2 regions of the Streptomyces sp. CNS606 genome follow, and region 2 is predicted to be linked to the other one. Evidence: riboswitches for the same ligand, from Rfam matches in the RefSeq annotation. Region 2 holds a riboswitch; the other holds the start of a gene.
What was found. A riboswitch is a leader RNA that binds a small molecule or an ion and turns the genes downstream of it on or off. The one in region 2 is predicted to bind glycine.

Region 1: it holds a riboswitch for glycine, as region 2 does, so the genes downstream of both, gcvT (glycine cleavage system aminomethyltransferase GcvT) here and gcvP (aminomethyl-transferring glycine dehydrogenase) in region 2, are expected to answer to the same signal.

What each region holds. Positions count from the first base shown of each region.
Region 1 covers NZ_KE384522.1:27,234-36,620, forward strand. The annotation lists gene K304_RS0124820 (ABC transporter permease) at 1-231, opposite strand, end outside; gene K304_RS0124825 (enhanced serine sensitivity protein SseB C-terminal domain-containing protein) at 511-1,332, opposite strand; gene K304_RS0124830 (enhanced serine sensitivity protein SseB) at 1,389-2,180, opposite strand; gene K304_RS0124835 (hypothetical protein) at 2,386-3,075, shown strand; gene K304_RS31160 (AAA family ATPase) at 3,550-4,194, opposite strand; glycine riboswitch at 4,564-4,675, shown strand; gene gcvT (glycine cleavage system aminomethyltransferase GcvT) at 4,820-5,962, shown strand; gene gcvH (glycine cleavage system protein GcvH) at 6,051-6,431, shown strand; gene glyA (serine hydroxymethyltransferase) at 6,493-7,767, shown strand; gene K304_RS0124860 (L-serine ammonia-lyase) at 7,842-9,224, shown strand.
Region 2 covers NZ_AUFD01000023.1:76,700-86,086, reverse strand. The annotation lists gene K304_RS32215 (FHA domain-containing protein) at 1-359, shown strand, start outside; gene ftsR (transcriptional regulator FtsR) at 392-1,156, shown strand; gene K304_RS0117210 (bifunctional nuclease family protein) at 1,227-1,700, shown strand; gene K304_RS0117205 (MerR family transcriptional regulator) at 1,914-2,507, shown strand; gene K304_RS0117200 (DNA polymerase IV) at 2,626-4,155, shown strand; gene K304_RS0117195 (PRC-barrel domain-containing protein) at 4,068-4,448, opposite strand; glycine riboswitch at 4,579-4,676, shown strand; gene gcvP (aminomethyl-transferring glycine dehydrogenase) at 4,866-7,751, shown strand; gene K304_RS0117185 (DUF5999 family protein) at 7,829-8,035, opposite strand; gene K304_RS0117180 (hypothetical protein) at 8,218-8,817, opposite strand; gene K304_RS0117170 (glutamate-cysteine ligase family protein) at 9,319-9,387, shown strand, end outside.

The sequences.
Region 1 (9,387 bases), on a different contig from region 2:
TTTGTACGGGTCCTGGCCGACCAGGCCGGCTATCAGGGGCGCGAAGATCGCCACCAGCACGAGGAACAGCACCGTGAAGCCGCCGGCGAGGGCGAGCTTGTCCCGCTTCAGGCGATTCCAGGCGATTCTGCCCAGCGAACGCCCCTCCACGTCCTTCTTCGGCGTGTCAGCGGCAACCGCGGTCTCGTCGGCTTCCTCGGCCGTGACCGTGTCGTGCAGTGGTGCCGTCATCGTGGTGAGGACCCCTCTCGACCGGTGGTGACCGGCCCACGCCCGCCGCGGTAGCGGCTCTTGTACTGCTGTTCGCTTCGGAGGCCGTCGGGCCTCATGGCTCGGGAGTCTTCATCGGGGCTGCGATCACCCGCCAGGGTTCACCGGGAAAGGATGCGCAACTGTGATGTGCCGCACCCGGCGCCGGTATCCGGACGCATGGACTCCGTCAGCGGTACGAAGGATGCCGTTCTGCCCGCTTCCGCGTGCGTTTGCACGGGCGTTTGCGCGAATCGCGCGTCAGTACGCGCGGGGGTACCCCTGTGCGGACGCCGCGCCGCCGCCGGTGACGCCCCCGGGGGCCGCGCCGGCGTGCGCGTCACGGTCGAAGAACGGGCGGGAGTTGGCGCGCAGCCACATCGCCACGGGGTCGTAGTCGTCGGCCATCGCGACACTGGACACCGCGAGCCCGTCCGGCACCGCGCCGACGGACTGGCGCACCATCAGCCGCACGTCCTCGGCGGCGCGGTCGCCGTCCTCGTACAGGTCGTGGCCGATGGCCAGATACGGCGCCCCCATCGCGGGCTGCACCCAGGCGCGGCGGAGTGCGCGGATGTTGGGCGTGCGGTGCGCGTTCTGCGCGAGGAGCGCGTAGAACTGCGGAAGTTCGAGGGTGGGTTCGCTGATCCGCAGGGGGCCGGCGGGCACCTGGTCGAGACCGGTGGCGATGCGGCGCAGGTCGAGCCAGGGGATGCCGACACCGCCGCCGGGAGCGTGCGGATTCAGCCAGACGCCCCAGCGCTGCCGGTAGAGGGTGGCGGCGACACGGCGGCCGGTGACCACCTCGTGCGCCCGGGTCCAGCCGGAGGCGGCGAGCTCCTGGGGGGAGGTGACGCAGGGGGCGTAGCCGTACCCGTCGACGTCCATGTTCCCGTACTGCGCGTCGTGCGAGCCGGAGGTGCCCTGCCAGAGCAGCATCCACAGCTGGCCGTCGGCGAGGGCGTGCAGCAGAGCCTCGTAGGTGTCGAACCGGTCGGGCGACACCTGGCGCAGTAGCTGTTCGACACATTCACCCGAACCGGAACTCGCGCTCACGAGGCCGCCCCCTTGTCTTGTGGTCATCTCTCGCCGGTGGTCCTCCCGGCCGGGCGCCGCTTGCCCGTACCCATCCAACCAGCTTACGAGTCGGCCCTGACGTAGAAGGGGCGCACACACTGGCGCATCCACTCGACCACCGGGTCCTCGGCGGCGTCCAGCAGCACCAGCTGGACCGGCCACTTCACCGGCACCTGCTCCAGCGCACGGGCCAGTGCGTCGTGCGCGGCCTGCCTCGACTCCGGCTCCAGGAGGTCGAGTTCGACGCCGACGTACAGGGCGGGCGGATCACCCTCGGCGCTGGCGAGCGCCCGGCGCGCGGTGCGCACCGGGGCGACGACGGCGAACTCCCCCGCAGCGGCGGCGAGGAAGTCCACCGGCTCGTCCTGCCAGTCCGGCTCGAACAGCCGCATCCGCGCGCCGCCGGAGACGCCGGTGAGCCGTTCCGCGGGGGTGTTCCGGCAGAGCTGGGCGACGGCCTCCGGCGGCACCGGGGCGCCGACGGTCCCCTCCGGGTTGACCGCGATGCCCACCTGCGGGGGCAGGCCGCGGGCGAACTCCCGCACCGGAGCGATGGCGAAGGACACGTGGGCGCCGACGACCTGGAGGTACTGCTGCTCCGAGCTGAAGACCGGGACGTACGGGGCGCCGTCGAGTTCGACCGTGGGCACGTTCAGGTCGCTGTTCTGCGGTCCTCCGCCCTCCGGCAGCGGCACCCAGACGCTGCTCCGCGCGAGGACCTCCAGCAGCCGTGCGCCCGCGCCGGGGGTGCCGAGCGCGGCAGCGAGGGTCTCCTCCAGCTCGTTGCCGGGCCAGCCTCCGCCGTGGCCGGGCCCGTACTGCTGCGGCTGCTGAGGCTGCTGCGGAATGGTCATACGGTCACCCTAGCGTCGCCTTCCGGCCTCGACGCCCCTCCGGTGCCGCTCCCCTTCCGGCCCGCAGGGGGGTGCGGGGGAACCACCGCCCACCTGCGGCGCTCACCCGAACGGTCACGGATCGCGACCGCCCGGTTGCGGGCCGCACACATCCGGCGAAATCTGGATCCCGCCCCATCGCGCATATTCGAGAGGAATCGTCCCCATGCGTGTCAACAAGACGGTATCCGCCGTGCTCGCCACCACCTTCGCCGGCGCGGTCGCGCTCGGCGGCGTCACCGCCGCCACGGCTTTCGCCGCGGACGAGCCTCGCCCGCAGGCCGCCCAGCAGGCCCCGCTGCCCAAGGCCCAGGAGCTCCAGCAGCAGACCCGCGTGCTCGGCGAGACCGGCGACGTCCTGAACCCCGTGGCCGAGCTGATCGACTCGGTGCTCAACGCCCCCGAGGGCCGGCTGTCCCAGCGCGAGGCCGACCGGCACGCGAAGGCCGTCCAGGAGGCCCTGGCCCCGCTGCAGGCCCAGCAGTCCCGGAACTCCTCGGACCGCGCCCCCCGCGCGAACCTGACCGCGCGCGCCGCGGTCGCGCTGGAGGCCCAGGTCGACGAGCTGCTGCAGGCCGCCGAATCCGGCAACCAGCGCCGCATCGCCAAGGAGGCGGAGGCCACCGTCCAGGCCACCGTCAACGTGATGGCCGCCGTCGTCGCGGACGGCGAGCTGCCCGCCCCGGACATGAACGGCGTGTCGCAGCCGCAGGACGCCGCGCCGAACGCCCAGCGCGACGAGCAGGACGCCCAGGAGGAGGGTCCGCAGCTCGCGGAGAACCGCCTCGCCCCGGGCGACGCCGAACTGGAGATGCTCCCCGGCGACGCGGAGCAGGAGCTGCTTCCCCAGGAGTAAGCCCGACTCCTCCGCCGGGACGCGCCGCACAGTGTCCTCGTACGTGGCCCGCCGCCCCCTCCGGGGACGGCGGGCCACGTGCTGTGCGGGCGGCGGCTTCTGCCGGCGCCGGACGGCGGGTGCGCCACGACGGCGCGGTCGCGGCGACACGGCGACGACCACGCGCGCCGTACCCGCCGCCGCAGGCCCGTCGCGGGACCGTCGCGGACCTTCGCGGACCTTCGCGGGGCCCGTCGTGGCCGGTGCGGCAGGGCGCACGGACGGCGCCGTTCCGTACGGAAACGCAGCCCGCCGTACGTCCCCGGTCCTGCTCGCGCCGCCGGGCAGGACCGGGGACGGCCGGGGGCGTACGTCCCCGGTGCCGATGGCATGCGTCGGGCGACGGGGACGGGGCCGGAACGGGCCTGCGGCGGGTGGCGCGGGGCGCGGGTGCCCCCGCACGAACGCGCCACAGGGCTCCGGGCCGGGGCCGGGCTATTCGAAGGCGACCGAGAGGAGGGCCGCCGCGGCGTCGCGGTCCAGGAGGACCACGGAGGCGCAGCCGTCCGGGAGGCGCCCGGCCTCCACGTCGGCGAGCAGGCGGCCCAGGGCCCGCCGGTGGCGGGCGAAGGCGTAGCGCGAGACCGTGCGGCCGCGCTCGGTCTGCCCGGCGAGCGCGACGGGCGGCGGCACGTCGAGCACCACGAGGTGCAGGCCGCGACCACGGCGCCGGGCGTCGGCCGCCAGCCAGCGCCGCACCCAGCTCTGCGTGCCGCAGTCGTGCACCACCACACTGCCGCCGGAGGCCAGCGAACGCCGCAATCCTGCGTAGTGCGCGGCGCGGGCGAAGGGCCGGTAGAGCCCGTACGGCAGCCGCTGCGGCAGCCGCCGCTGCCAGCGCTCCCGGGTGTCCTGGGAGTCGATGCGGGCCACCGCCCCGGTGCCGACGACGGTGCGGGCGATCAGCGTGGACTTCCCGCTGCCGGGCAGACCGGACACGACGACCAGGTCGCCCGCCGGGAAGCGGAGCGTGCCGGCCGCGGCCGTGCCGCGGAGGTCGCGGCCGGCGGCCGCGGGCACCACCGGCGCCGGGACCCCGGCCCCCACCGCCGTCGCATATGCGCTGCGCAGACTCTCCACCCGCGGCCTCCCCTTCCGGTGCCGCTGACGCGCGGCGCTCTTGAGCGGCATACCCCCAGAGAGTGTCAAGAATAGGTAACGAGCGGCAAGGAGATTCCCGGGCATGCCCGGCCTGCGGGACACGGACCGGCCCGCGGATCGCTTTCGCAGGTGGGCCACCGAGCGGTCCCCCGTGACCGGCGGCGCATGTGCGCGGTCCACCCGCGCACGCCCCGGACCCCGCCGTCCCGTGGCGGGGCGTGGCGGCGCGGCCACCCCTCGCGGTCGCGGCGCGGCGCCGGGCGGGCGCGGAGGAATCGGGCCGCGCCCGCAGGGGTCGCCGTGGGCGGGGGCGTGCAATGATGGCCCCCGAACTCCATACCGGCCGCTTGAATCCGCGCGGGAGAGTTCCCGCCCGTGGTCCGCTGGGCACACGGGTCGGGACGCCGAAGGAGCAAGATCCTCCCTTGAATCTCTCAGGCCCCGATACCGCGCAGGACGAGGCAGATCTGAAAAGCGGGCCGCGGCGTGCCGCCGCAGCCCCACCCAAGGTGCAAGCCGCCGCCCTGCCGGGCTCGTGGCGAACCTCTCAGGTTCCGATGACAGATGGGGAGGACATCCGTGTCACCAGCCTTGGGAGCCCCACATGAGCACGACATCCGGTACCCCGCCGCGCACGACCGCGCTCGACGCCGTGCACCGCGAGCTCGGTGCGACCATGACCGACTTCGCGGGCTGGGACATGCCGCTGCGCTACGGCAGCGAGCGTGACGAGCACCAGGCGGTGCGTACCCGCGCCGGGCTGTTCGACCTCTCCCACATGGGCGAGATCACCGTCACCGGACCGCAGGCCGGTGAGCTGCTGGACTACGCGCTGGTCGGGTACCTGTCGAAGCTCAGGGCCGGCCGGGCCCGCTACACCCACATCTGCGACGAGAACGGCGGCATCCTCGACGACCTGATCGTCTACCGCACCGGCGAGGCGGAGTTCATGGTCGTCGCCAACGCCTCGAACGCGCAGACCGTGCTGGACGCGCTCGTCGCCCGCCAGGCCGGTTTCGACGCGGCCGTGCGCGACGACCGGGACGCGTACGCGCTGATCGCCGTGCAGGGTCCCGCGTCCGCGGGCATCCTCGGCCGGGTCACCGACGCCGACCTGGACGGCCTGAAGTACTACGCCGGGCTGCCCGGCACCGTGGCCGGGGTGCAGGCGCTCATCGCACGCACCGGTTACACCGGCGAGGACGGCTTCGAGCTGTTCGTCTCCACCGCCGACGCCGTGACCGTGTGGCAGGCGCTGACGGCCGCGGGCGAGGACGCCGGCCTGGTGCCGTGCGGGCTGAGCTGCCGCGACACCCTCCGTCTGGAGGCCGGCATGCCCCTGTACGGCAACGAACTGACGACCTCCACCACCCCGTTCGACGCCGGCATGGGCCGGATCGTGAAGTTCGAGAAGACGACGAACGAGGGCCGCTTCGTGGGCCGCGAGCCGCTGGAGGCCGCCGCGAAGCAGGCGGAGACCGCGCCGCCGCGCAAGCTCGTCGGCCTGGTCGCGACCGGCCGCCGGGTGCCGCGCGCCGGGTACCCGGTGGTCTCCGCCGCCGACGGTACGGTGATCGGCGAGGTCACCTCCGGGGCGCCCTCCCCCACTCTGGGCAAGCCCGTCGCGATCGCCTACGTGGACGCGGCGCACGCCGAGCCCGGCACCGAGGGCGTCGCGGTGGACATCCGCGGCAGCCACGAGTCGTACGACGTCGTCGCGCTGCCGTTCTACAAGCGCGAGAAGTGAGCGCCGGGCCGCAGCCCGCGGCCCCGCCCCCGTCTCAGCATCCGCACCCTTCCGCCCGCACACAGCGTCCTTCCAGGAGAATCGCACCATGAGCAACCCCCAGCAGCTGCGTTACAGCAAGGAGCACGAGTGGCTGTCGGACGCCGAGGACGGCGTCTCGACGGTCGGCATCACCTCGCACGCCGCCGATGCGCTCGGCGACGTCGTGTACGTGCAGCTCCCCGAGGTCGGCGACACCGTGTCCGCGGGCGAAACCTGCGGCGAGCTGGAGTCGACGAAGTCGGTCAGCGACCTGTACGCCCCCGTGACCGGCGAGATCACCGAGATCAACCAGGACGTCGTGGACGACCCGTCGCTGGTGAACTCCGCTCCCTTCGAGGGCGGCTGGCTGTTCAAGGTGAAGCTCGACGGCGAGCCGGAGGACCTGCTCTCCGCCGACGAGTACGCCTCCTTCACCTCGGGCAGCTGAGGCCCGCACCGGGCTCGCCCGCCGAGCACCGCCCTTTCCCCGGAAGGACCCAGGACTCCAGATGTCTCTTCTGAACAGCTCCCTGCACGAGGTGGACCCGGACGTCGCCGCCGCCGTCGACGCCGAACTCCACCGCCAGCAGTCCACCCTCGAGATGATCGCGTCGGAGAACTTCGCTCCGGTCGCCGCGCTCGAGGCGCAGGGCTCCGTGCTGACCAACAAGTACGCCGAGGGCTACCCGGGCCGCCGCTACTACGGCGGCTGCGAGCACGTCGACGTCGTCGAACGGCTCGCCCGAGACCGGATCAAGGAACTCTTCGGCGCCGAGGCCGCCAACGTGCAGCCGCACTCCGGCGCCTCCGCGAACGCCGCGGCGATGTTCGCGCTGCTCAAGCCGGGCGACACCATCATGGGCCTGGACCTGGCCCACGGCGGTCACCTGACCCACGGCATGAAGATCAACTTCTCCGGCAAGCTCTACAACGTGGTCGCCTACCACGTCGACGAGAAGACCAGCCAGGTCGACATGGACGAGGTCGAGCAGCTCGCCAAGGAGCACCGGCCGCAGATGATCGTCGCCGGCTGGTCCGCGTACCCGCGGCAGCTCGACTTCGCCGCCTTCCGCCGCATCGCCGACGAGGTCGGCGCGCTGCTGATGGTCGACATGGCGCACTTCGCCGGCCTGGTCGCCGCCGGGCTCCACCCGTCGCCCGTGCCGTACGCCGACGTGGTCACCACCACCACGCACAAGACGCTCGGCGGCCCGCGCGGCGGCGTGATCCTGTCCAAGAAGGACTTCGCCAAGAAGATCAACTCGGCGGTGTTCCCCGGTCAGCAGGGCGGCCCGCTGGAGCACGTGATCGCGGCCAAGGCCGTGTCGTTCAAGATCGCGGCGAGCGAGGAGTTCAAGGAGCGCCAGCAGCGCACCCTGGACGGCGCCCGCATCCTCGCCGAGCGCCTGCTCCAGCAGGACGCGGTCGACGCCGGCGTGTCCGTGCTCTCCGGCGGCACCGACGTGCACCTGGTCCTCGTCGACCTGCGGCACAGCGACCTGGACGGCCAGCAGGCCGAGGACCGCCTCCACGAGGTCGGCATCACCGTCAACCGCAACGCGGTGCCGAACGACCCGCGCCCCCCGATGGTCACCTCCGGCCTGCGCATCGGCACCCCGGCGCTGGCCACCCGCGGCTTCCAGGCGGACGACTTCCGCGAGGTCGCCGACGTCATCGCCGAGGCGCTCAAGCCCGGCTTCGACGACGGCAAGGCCCAGGCGCTGAAGGCCCGCGTCAGCGCGCTGGCCGCGAAGCACCCGCTCTACCCGGGTCTGAACAAGTAGCACCACGGCGGGCCCGCGCCGGCGACCCCGGCGCGGGCCCGTCCACCCCCAACGGACAAGGGAGTCCGCCCACCATGGCCATCTCCGTCTTCGACCTCTTCTCCATCGGCATCGGCCCCTCCAGCTCGCACACGGTCGGCCCGATGCGCGCGGCCCGCATGTTCGCCCGCCGCCTCAAGAACGAGGGCGTCCTCGCACAGACCACCTCCGTGCGGGCGGAACTCTTCGGCTCCCTCGGCGCGACCGGCCACGGCCACGGCACTCCCAAGGCCGTACTCCTCGGCCTGGAGGGCCACTCCCCCGCCACCGTGGACGTCGAGCAGGCCGACGCCTGGGTGCAGCGCATCCGCCACGACGGCCGGCTCCGCCTCCTCGCCGCCGAGATAGGCGACGCGCACGAGATCGCGTTCGACGAGTCGAAGGAACTGATCCTCCACCGCCGCCGCTCCCTCCCGTACCACGCCAACGGCATGACGCTGTGCGCCTACGACGAGGACGGCGCCCCCCTGCTGGAGAAGACCTACTACTCGGTCGGCGGCGGCTTCGTCGTCGACGAGGACGCCGTCGGCGAGGACCGCATCAAGCTGGACGACACCGAGCTGCGGTACCCGTTCCGCACCGGCGACGAACTGCTGCGCCTGACGCAGGAGACCGGCCTGTCCATCTCCGCGCTGATGCTGGAGAACGAGAAGGCCTGGCGCACCGAGGCCGAGATCCGCGAAGGGCTGCTGGAGATCTGGCGCGTGATGCAGGCGTGCGTCGCGCGCGGGCTCGCTCAGGAGGGCATCCTCCCCGGCGGCCTCAAGGTCCGCCGCCGCGCCGCGACCTCCGCGCGCCAGCTGCGCGCCGAGCGCAACGCCGAAGCGCACGCCATGGAGTGGGTCACCCTCTACGCCATGGCCGTCAACGAGGAGAACGCCGCGGGCGGCCGCGTCGTCACTGCCCCGACGAACGGCGCGGCCGGCATCATCCCGGCCGTCCTGCACTACGCGATGAACTTCGTCCCCGGCACCGATGACGAAACGGTTGTGCGCTTCCTGCTGGCGGCCGGCGCCATCGGCATGCTCTTCAAGGAGAACGCCTCCATCTCCGGCGCCGAGGTCGGCTGCCAGGGCGAGGTCGGCTCGGCCTGCTCCATGGCCGCCGGCGGCCTCGCCGAAATCCTCGGCGGCTCCCCCGAACAGGTCGAGAACGCCGCCGAGATCGGCATCGAGCACAACCTCGGCCTCACCTGCGACCCGGTCGGCGGCCTCGTCCAGATCCCCTGCATCGAGCGCAACGGCATGGCGTCGGTCAAGGCCGTCACCGCCGCGCGCATGTCCCTGCGGGGCGACGGCCGCCACCACGTCTCGCTGGACAAGGCCATCAAGACGATGAAGGACACCGGCGCCGACATGAAGGTCAAGTACAAGGAGACCGCCCGCGGCGGCCTCGCCGTCAACGTCATCGAGTGCTGAGGGCTTGGGTCGCGGGGACCGCAGCCGCTCTCGCCGGGCTGCGGTTCCTCCCGGGCCGCAGTCCGACCGGCCACGGCCTTCTCCGCCTTCCGTGGACGGAGCCGATCCGGAGCCCCGCGCCAAGCGGGAGAAGTACCCCACCGGAGATGGGTCCGGCGTACCC
Region 2 (9,387 bases):
TGGCGCCGCTGCCCCCCGAGGCGCAGGCCGCCGTGGACGCGCTGCCGCTGGGCTCGGCCCTGCTCGTGGTGCGGCGCGGGCCCAACTCCGGCAGCCGCTTCCTGCTCGACGGCGAGCTCACCACCGCCGGCCGCCACCCGGAGAGCGACATCTTCCTCGACGACGTCACGGTTTCGCGGCGTCACGTGGAGTTCCGTCGCGGCCCGGACGGGGTGTTCACCGTCTCCGACGTCGGCAGCCTGAACGGCACCTACGTCAACCGGGAGCGGATCGAGACCGGCATCCCGCTCGCCAACGGCGACGAGGTGCAGATCGGCAAGTACCGGCTGGTGTTCTTCGCCAGCCCGCGCAGCGCCTGACCACCCGGGGGTATCGACCCGCGGGAGGCTCCATGCCGCACACACCCACCGGCGGTGCCCTCGGGGGCACCGCCACCCGGGAGCCGTCGCTCCGGGGCGCAGCGGCCGCCCCGGAGGAGCGACCGCAGAGCATCGGCACCGTGCTCGCGGCGCTGCGGAAGGACTTCCCCGAGGTCACCGTGTCCAGGATCCGCTTCCTGGAGGCGGAGGGCCTCGTCCGCCCGGAGCGTGGAGCCGGAGGGCAGCGCCGCTTCCGCGACGCCGACGTCCGGCGGCTCCGCCACGTCCTCGGCCTCCAGCGCGACCACTGCCTGCCGCTGCACGCCATCCGGGAACGCCTCGGCGAGCCGGGTGACGGCCTGGACGCCGCAGCCCACCCCGCTCCCGCCGACGGGCATCCCCGCGACCGGCGGGTACGCACCGGGCGGGCGCGCCTGCTCGCCGCGACCGGGGCCGACGAGGCGCAGTGCGCACGCTGGGAGGAGTACGGACTGCTCCGTCCGGACGCCGCCGGTCACTACGACGTGGCACAGGTGGCCCTCGCCCGTACCCTCGCCGAGCTCGGCGGGCACGGGCTCGAGCCGCGGCACCTGAGGGCCGTCAAGGCGGCCGCCGACCGTTCCGCGGCCCTCGTGCAACAGGTCGTCGCCCCGCTGCGGGCCAACCGCGACCCACGGGTCCGGGAGGACGCCGAGGCCACCGCACGGGACCTGGCCCACCTCACCGCCCGCCTGCACGACGCCTTCCTGCGTGCCGCCCTGGAGCCCGCTCCACACGGCGAGAGCCGGGCCCGCTGAGCACGCCGACGCCCACGCCGAAAGCGTGCCCGACTATCCAAACAGGCCGGGCACGTCCTAGGGTTGCTGTGTGAACGAGCTCGACGTCGTGGGTGTCCGGGTCGAAATGCCCTCCAACCAGCCGATCGTTCTCCTGCGGGAAGTGGGGGGCGACCGGTACCTCCCCATCTGGATCGGTCCGGGAGAGGCGACCGCCATCGCGTTCGCCCAGCAGGGCATGACGCCGGCCCGTCCCCTGACACACGACCTGTTCAAGGACGTGCTGGAGGCAGTGGGACAGGAACTGACCGCCGTGCGCATCACCGACCTGCGGGAAGGCGTCTTCTACGCCGAGCTGGTCTTCGCCAGCGGCGTCGAGGTCAGCGCCCGGCCCTCCGACGCCATCGCGCTGGCCCTGCGCACCGGGACCCCGATCTACGGCAGCGACGGCGTGCTGGACGACGCCGGCATCGCCATCCCGGACGAGCAGGAGGACGAGGTCGAGAAGTTCCGCGAGTTCCTCGACCAGATCTCCCCCGAGGACTTCGGCACCAGCAGTCAATGACCGGCGGGACCCCGGCGGCCCGTCCCGTCCCGTCCCGTGACGCCGCCGTGCGCCCAACCGGCGTCCGTCCCCGCTCTGAAGCCCGGTAAACCACTCTTCGGGTGATTATCACTCGGCGTGCCGAGTGTGGCGATCGTTGACGCACCCGGAGCGACTGCCTACCTTCAAGTGGGCATCTTCCGGGGCCCGGAACGGGAAGGGACGGAGGTCGGCGTGAGAAGCACCGGCGACGGCGTGGCGGCGGGCGAACCCTCCCGAGCGGGGACCGCGTCCCCGGCAGGCCCCGCACCCGCTCCCACCGCCTCCGGCGAGGAGAACCTCGGCTACCGGGGTCCCACGGCCTGCGCCGCCGCAGGCATCACCTACCGCCAGCTCGACTACTGGGCCCGCACCGGCCTGGTCGAACCCGGTATCCGCTCCGCCCACGGCTCCGGCACCCAGCGGCTCTACAGCTTCCGCGACGTCGTCGTCCTCAAGATCGTCAAGCGTCTGCTCGACACCGGGGTGTCGCTGCAGAGCATCCGTGCCGCCGTGCAGCACCTGCGCTCCCACGGACGCACCGACCTCGCCCGGCTCACCCTCATGAGCGACGGCGCCACGGTCTACGAGTGCGCTTCCCCCGACGACGTCGTCGACCTGCTCCAGGCCGGTCAGGGCGTGTTCGGCATCGCCGTCGGCGTGGTGTGGCGGGATGTTCAGGGGGCCCTGTCGCAGCTGCACGCCGAACGGGTCGACACCGGCGAGACCGTCACCGCGCACCATCCGGCCGACGAACTGGCCCGGCGCCGCCGCGACCGTGCGGGCTGAACTTCTGCGGCGACGCAGAGAGCCCTGCCCGCGGCGCTGTCCGGCCCTGCGGGCACCGCGTCCCTCCCCGGGACGGCCGTCCGGGCGGCTGTCAGCGCCGTAGGGCAGCATCGGTGGTGTGAGAGGCGCAGCGACGGTCCTCCATCTCGACATGGACGCGTTCTACGCCGCCGTGGAGCAGGCGGCGAAGCCCAGTCTGCGCGGAAAGCCCGTGATCGTGGGCGGCCTCGGACCCCGCGGGGTCGTGGCCACCGCCTCCTACGAGGCGCGCCGGTTCGGCGTCCATTCCGCCATGCCCACGGCTCAGGCGCGCCGCCGCTGCCCCAACGCCGCCTACCTCACTCCGCGCTTCGGGCTCTACCGCCGGATCAGCGGCCGGGTGATGGAACGGCTGTCCGCGCTCTCACCGCTCGTCGAGCCCCTCAGCCTGGACGAGGCCTTCGTCGACCTCGAAGCGGGCGGGGCCGCAGCGGACTCGGCGGCGGCCACCGCCGTCGCCCACCGCCTTCGCGCCGACATCCGGGCCGAGACCGGGCTGAGCGGTTCGGTGGGGCTGGCGGGCTCCAAACTCCTCGCCAAGATCGCCTCCGAACGCGCCAAGCCCGACGGGCTGGTCGTCGTGGAACCCGGCACCGAACGCGCACTGCTGGCGCCGCTGCCCGTGCGCACTCTCCCCGGGGTCGGGCCCGCCACCGCCGAGCTGCTGCGCCGTGCCGGCATCGCCACCGTCGGCGACACCGCGGAGGCGGGGGAGGACGAACTGCTGCGGCTGCTCGGGCGGGCCCACGGCAGCGCGCTGTACGCCATGGCTCTCGGCCTGGACGACCGGCCCGTCGTCGCCGAGCGGGACGCGAAATCGGTGTCGGTCGAGGACACCTACGACGTCGACCTCACCGACCGCACGCGCGTGCAGACCGAGGTGGCGCGCCTCGCCGGCCGCTGCGTGCACCGGCTGCGGGAGGCCGGCCGCTCCGGCCGCACCGTGGTCGTGAAGGTGCGCAGCTACGACTTCTCCACCCTCACCCGCTCCGAGACGCTGCGCGGACCGACCGACGACCCCGCCGTCGTCCGCGCCGCCGCGGCCAGACTGCTCGACGGCATCGACACCACGGCCGGGGTGCGCCTCCTCGGTGTGGGGGTCAGCGGCCTCGCCGACTACACCCAGGAGGACCTGTTCGCCCAGGCCGCCGCCTCCGCCGAGGCGGAGGGCGGTGACGTGCCGGACCCGGGCGGTGCCCACGGCGCCCCGGCCCGCCCCGGCGGCGCGGCGGACGGCGGAGCGCCCCAGCCGTCCGGGGAGCGGTCGCGCCGGTGGCTGCCGGGCCTCGACGTCCACCACCCGGCCCACGGCCCCGGCTGGGTGCAGGGCAGCGGCGTCGGCCGGGTCACCGTCCGCTTCGAACAGCCCGGCTCGCCGCCCGGACCCGTCCGCACCTTCCCCGTCGACGACCCGGAGCTGACCGCGACCGACCCGCCCATGCTCGTGCCCGGCCCGCCGTCCGAGGGCCGCTCCGCCTCCGGGGGAGGGCCGCCGCAGGAGGCGCGGCTCTCCGGGGCCGGTCAGCCCTCGGAACCGGCGATCCGGCCGAAGTCCCGGTCCGGCGGCACGGCCGGCGGGCCGGGAGCGGAAGGCACGTCCAGGCCGTAGTGGTGGTAGAGCTGGAGTTCCTGCTCTGGCGACAGGTGGCGGCCCACACCGAAGTCCGGCGCGTCCTTGATCAGAGCCCGCTCGAAGGGCACCCGCAGCACTTCGCCGTCCAGCAGGCTCGGCTCCAGCGGCACGAACGCGTCCCGGCTGAACAGACCCGTGCGCACCGCCGCCCACTCGGGTTCCCCGGTCGCGTCGTCCAGGTAGACCTCGTCCACGGTGCCGATCTTGAGTCCGTCGCGGTCGAACGCTCTGCGGCCTATCAGGCTCCGCGGGTCGATGTCCGTCTGCACGCTGCCTCCAGCTGCTCGCACACTGCACGGGCCCCCTCCCAACGATTGGCCACTTCGCCCGCGACGGCCACTCGAGAGCCGCGCCCGTTCCCTTCCGGCCCCTCGCTGGTACGCTCGGGGCGAAGGCTGTCGACCCCGTGCGGGAGAGCTCTCCGGCGGCAGCGCCGGAGGCGCCGAAGGAGCAACTCCTCCCCGGAATCTCTCAGGCTCACGTACCGTGCGGACGAGGTCACTCTGGAAAGCAGGGTGGGCCACGGACCCGTGCCTGGGGCTCCCCCTCACCGACGGTGAAAGCCCGGCTGCCCCGCAAGGCCCCGCCGGGTGAAGCTCTCAGGTTGCGATGACAGAGGGGGAGGCCGTCCGGGCACCGGCCGTGGTGCCCCTCGCAGGTCGCTCACGACCAGGAGGCCCCCGCAGATGACCGACACCCGCATCTCCCTCGCCGAGCTCGAGCGCGGCACGCCCTTCGAACAGCGCCACGTCGGACCCGACCACGGCGCGCAGGCCAAGATGCTCGCGCATCTCGGATACGCCTCGCTCGACGAGCTCACCGCCGCCGCGGTGCCCGACGTCATCAAGAGCACCGACCGGCTCCAGCTCCCCGAGGGGCGCACCGAGGCCGAGGTCCTGGCCGAGCTGCGCGACCTGGCGCGGCGCAACAGCGTGCTGTCCTCGATGATCGGGCTGGGCTACTACGGCACGTTCACCCCGCCCGTGGTGCTCCGCAACGTGATGGAGAACCCGGCCTGGTACACCGCCTACACGCCCTACCAGCCGGAGATCTCCCAGGGCCGCCTCGAGGCGCTGCTGAACTTCCAGACCGTCGTCGCCGACCTCACCGGTCTGCCCACCTCCGGTGCGTCGCTGCTGGACGAGCCCACCGCCGCCGCCGAGGCCATGGCGCTCGCGCGACGCGTGGGCAAGGTCAAGAAGGGCGTCTTCCTCGTCGACGCGGACTGCCTGCCGCAGACCGTCGCCGTGCTCCGGACCCGCGCCGAACCCACCGGCGTCGAGGTCGTCGTCGCCGACCTGACCGACGGCATCCCCGCCGAGATCGCCGAGCGCGGCGTCTTCGGCCTGCTGCTCCAGTACCCGGGCGCCTCCGGCGCCGTGCGGGACCACCGTTCCGTCATCGAGCAGGCGCACGGCCTCGGCGCGATCGTCACCGTCGCCGCCGACCTGCTCGCCCTCACCCTGCTGACCTCGCCGGGCGACCTGGGCGCGGACATCGCCGTCGGCTCCAGCCAGCGCTTCGGCGTGCCCATGGGCTTCGGTGGCCCGCACGCCGGCTACATGGCCGTCCGCGACACGTTCGCCCGCAGCCTGCCCGGCCGTCTGGTCGGCGTCTCCAGGGACGCCGACGGCACCCAGGCATACCGCCTCGCCCTCCAGACCCGCGAACAGCACATCCGCCGCGAGAAGGCCACCAGTAACATCTGCACCGCGCAGGTGCTGCTCGCCGTCATGGCCGGCATGTACGCCGTCCACCACGGTCCCGACGGACTTGCCGCGATCGCCCGCCGCACCCACCGCTACGCGACCCTGCTCGCCCGCGGCCTGAGCGACGGCGGCGTCGAGGTGACGACCGGCGCGTTCTTCGACACCGTCACCGCCCGGGTGCCCGGCCGCGCCGCCGAGATCGTCGAGCGGGCCCGCGAGGCCGGGGTGAACCTCCGCCACGTCGACGCCGACCACGTCGGCATGGCGTGCGACGAGACCACCACCCGTGAGCAGCTCACCGCTGTGTGGCATGCGTTCGGCGTGCAGGCCGACGTCGAGGAGCTCGACGGCGCCGTCGCGGACGCCCTCCCCGGGGACCTGCTGCGCACCGACGAGTACCTGACGCACCCGGTCTTCCACGAGTACCGCTCGGAGACGTCCCTGCTGCGCTACCTGCGCCGCCTCGCCGACCGCGACTACGCGCTGGACCGCGGCATGATCCCGCTGGGCTCGTGCACCATGAAGCTGAACGCCACCACCGAGATGGAGGCCGTCACCTGGCCCGAGTTCGGCGGGCTGCATCCCTTCGCGCCCGCCGACCAGGCCGAGGGCTACCTCACCCTGATCCGCGAGCTCGAGGAGCGCCTCGCCGAGGTCACGGGCTACGACAAGGTCTCCATCCAGCCCAACGCCGGCTCCCAGGGCGAACTCGCCGGTCTCCTCGCCGTCCGCGCCTACCACCGCGCCAACGGCGACGACCAGCGCGACGTCTGCCTCATCCCGTCCTCCGCACACGGCACCAACGCCGCCAGCGCCGTGATGGCCGGCATGAAGGTCGTCATCGTCAAGACCGGCGAAGAGGGTGACATCACCATGGAGGACCTGCGCGAGAAGATCGCGCAGCACGGCGACCGGCTGGCCGTCCTCATGGTCACCTACCCATCCACGCACGGCGTCTTCGAGGAGAACATCTCCGAGGTCTGCGCCGCCGTGCACGACGCGGGAGGCCAGGTGTACGTCGACGGCGCCAACCTCAACGCGCTCCTCGGACTCGCCCGCCCGGGCCGCTTCGGCGCCGACGTCTCGCACCTCAACCTGCACAAGACGTTCTGCATCCCGCACGGCGGCGGCGGCCCCGGCGTCGGCCCGGTCGGCGTCCGCGCCCACCTGGCCCCGTACCTGCCCAACCACCCGCTCCAGCCGCTGGCGGGCCCGGAAACCGGTATCGGACCGATCTCCGGCGCTCCGTGGGGCTCGGCCGGCATCCTGCCGATCTCGTGGGCCTACATGCGGCTGATGGGCGGCGAGGGACTGCGGCGCGCGACCCAGGTCGCCGTGCTGAGCGCCAACTACATCGCCAAGCGCCTGGAGCCGCATTTCCCGGTCCTCTACACCGGCCCGCACGGCCTGGTCGCGCACGAGTGCATCATCGACGTGCGGCCGCTGACCAAGGCGACCGGCGTCAGCATCGACGACGTCGCCAAGCGGCTGATCGACTACGGCTTCCACGCCCCGACGATGTCGTTCCCGGTCGCCGGCACGCTGATGATCGAGCCCACCGAGAGCGAGGACCTCGCCGAGGTCGACCGCTTCTGCGAGGCGATGATCGCCATCCGCGCCGAGGTCGACAAGGTCTCCTCCGGCGAGTGGAGCGCCGAGAACAGCCCGCTGCGCAACGCCCCGCACACGGCGGCCCAGCTCAGCGGCGGCTGGGACTTCCCGTACACCCGCGCCGAGGCGGCCTTCCCGGCCGGGGTGCAGGCGGCGGACAAGTACTGGCCGCCGGTGCGCCGCATCGACGGTGCGTTCGGCGACCGCAACCTGGTGTGCTCCTGCCCGCCGGTCGAGGAGTACGACGGCTGAGGCCGTCCCCCGGCCCACGACGGGCCCGGGCCGGCGTCACCGCCGGCCCGGGCCCGTCCCCGTCGCTGCATCCCGGTTCACGCCGCCTGCGCGACGCGCAGCGCGTCCAGGGGGCGGTGCGGGGCGATGACCCGGCCGTCCGGGAGCAGTTCCCCGGTGTCCTCGAAGACGAGGACACCGTTGCAGAGCAGGCTCCAGCCCTGCTCCGGGTGGTGCGCCACGAGATGGGCGGCCTCCCGGTCGGCGGATTCCGCGGTCGGGCAGGGTGGCTGGTGCTGGCACATCGTCGGCGTCTTCCGTTGTGTGGTCTCGACGGTCCTGATCGTCCTGCGGCTCGGTGTGGCGTCCATGGCCGTTCCCCGTTCCCTCAAGGTCTGTCCCAGTGTCCCCCTGCGGGCGAAGGGCCCGCAGGCGTTTCGCGGCAGCACTCCTCGTAGGGAGGGACGTTTCACCCGGACGGGTGGTTTCAGGCGCCGATCAGCGGCACGGAGCGCAGGCGGTGTGTCAGCAGCGGTAGCAGGGTGTCGACCCGCTGCGGCTGGTGGGAGGCGATGCCGGGCGGCGCCGGGGCCAGCGGGATCACCAGGTCGGCGGCGTCGGGAGAGTGTGCGGCGGGGTCGGCGTCCGCGACGGAGTGCAGCCAGAGGGTCAGCATGTACAGCTCCGGCACCGACAGCAGCCGCGGCTGGTACGGCAGCGGCAGTCCTTCGGCCTGGCCGAGCGCGCGCAGGGTGGCGGACACGTACGGGCCGCCGCGGAAGTGGGCGAACGCCCAGCCGTCCGCCGTCGGCATGGTCTCCGCCGCGCTCACCGGCGAAGGGGATGCCGGCCCGGGCGCCGCCGGCCTCCCGTCCGATGCGGGCGCCGCCGGCACCGGTGCCAGCAGGAAGCGCCAGCCGGTCAGCCCGGTGCGCGGTGGCCCCTGCCGGCTCACACCGGTGATCTCGTGCACCGGCAGAGCGAGTTCGGGACGCAGCCGGGCCGGGACCGGCCCGGCGCCGGATTCGAGGGCCGACAGGACACTCTGCCGGGCGGTCGCCGGAGCAGGGGCAAAACGCAGGGGCATGATGGGTCGCCTCTCACCTCGACAGGCACACGGGAGCGGGGGCGGGGCGCGGACGGCGCTGTTCGGCCCGGGCGGCCGCAGGACCGTAGCCGGCGCAGCGGGCAGACGGTCGTTCGACGCGGGGTCTCGGCCTCGTCGGCAGAGTTTATACGACACCAGTTCCCCGGCGGTTTCGGCTAACGACGCAGAGATGTTTCCACAAGGCGACTTCACGCCGATTTCCGGAGGCATTTCCTCCTGCTCCGTCCACCCCGCCGAAGCGCTCGCCTCGGCCTTCGGCGGAAACCGGGTCGGCCGGTTCTGCTGTGGCCCTTTCCCCCGGCCCTTGCGCGACGCCCTGACCGTGAGCCGTATGCCGAAGGAATGTGCCAGAGGATTTCCCCGGCACGATAACGGTTACCCGGGGGTTCGCCGAGGGATTGCGGATCATCGCCCTGGGCATCATCAGGTGACACACGTGCCCGGTCGTCGCACGGGCACCCGACCGAGAGGACCGGCGGGATGGGAGAGAAGGTCGCGGCCGACAGGTTCGCCCTGTCCGATCGGCTGCGGTACCGGCAGAAACTCCTC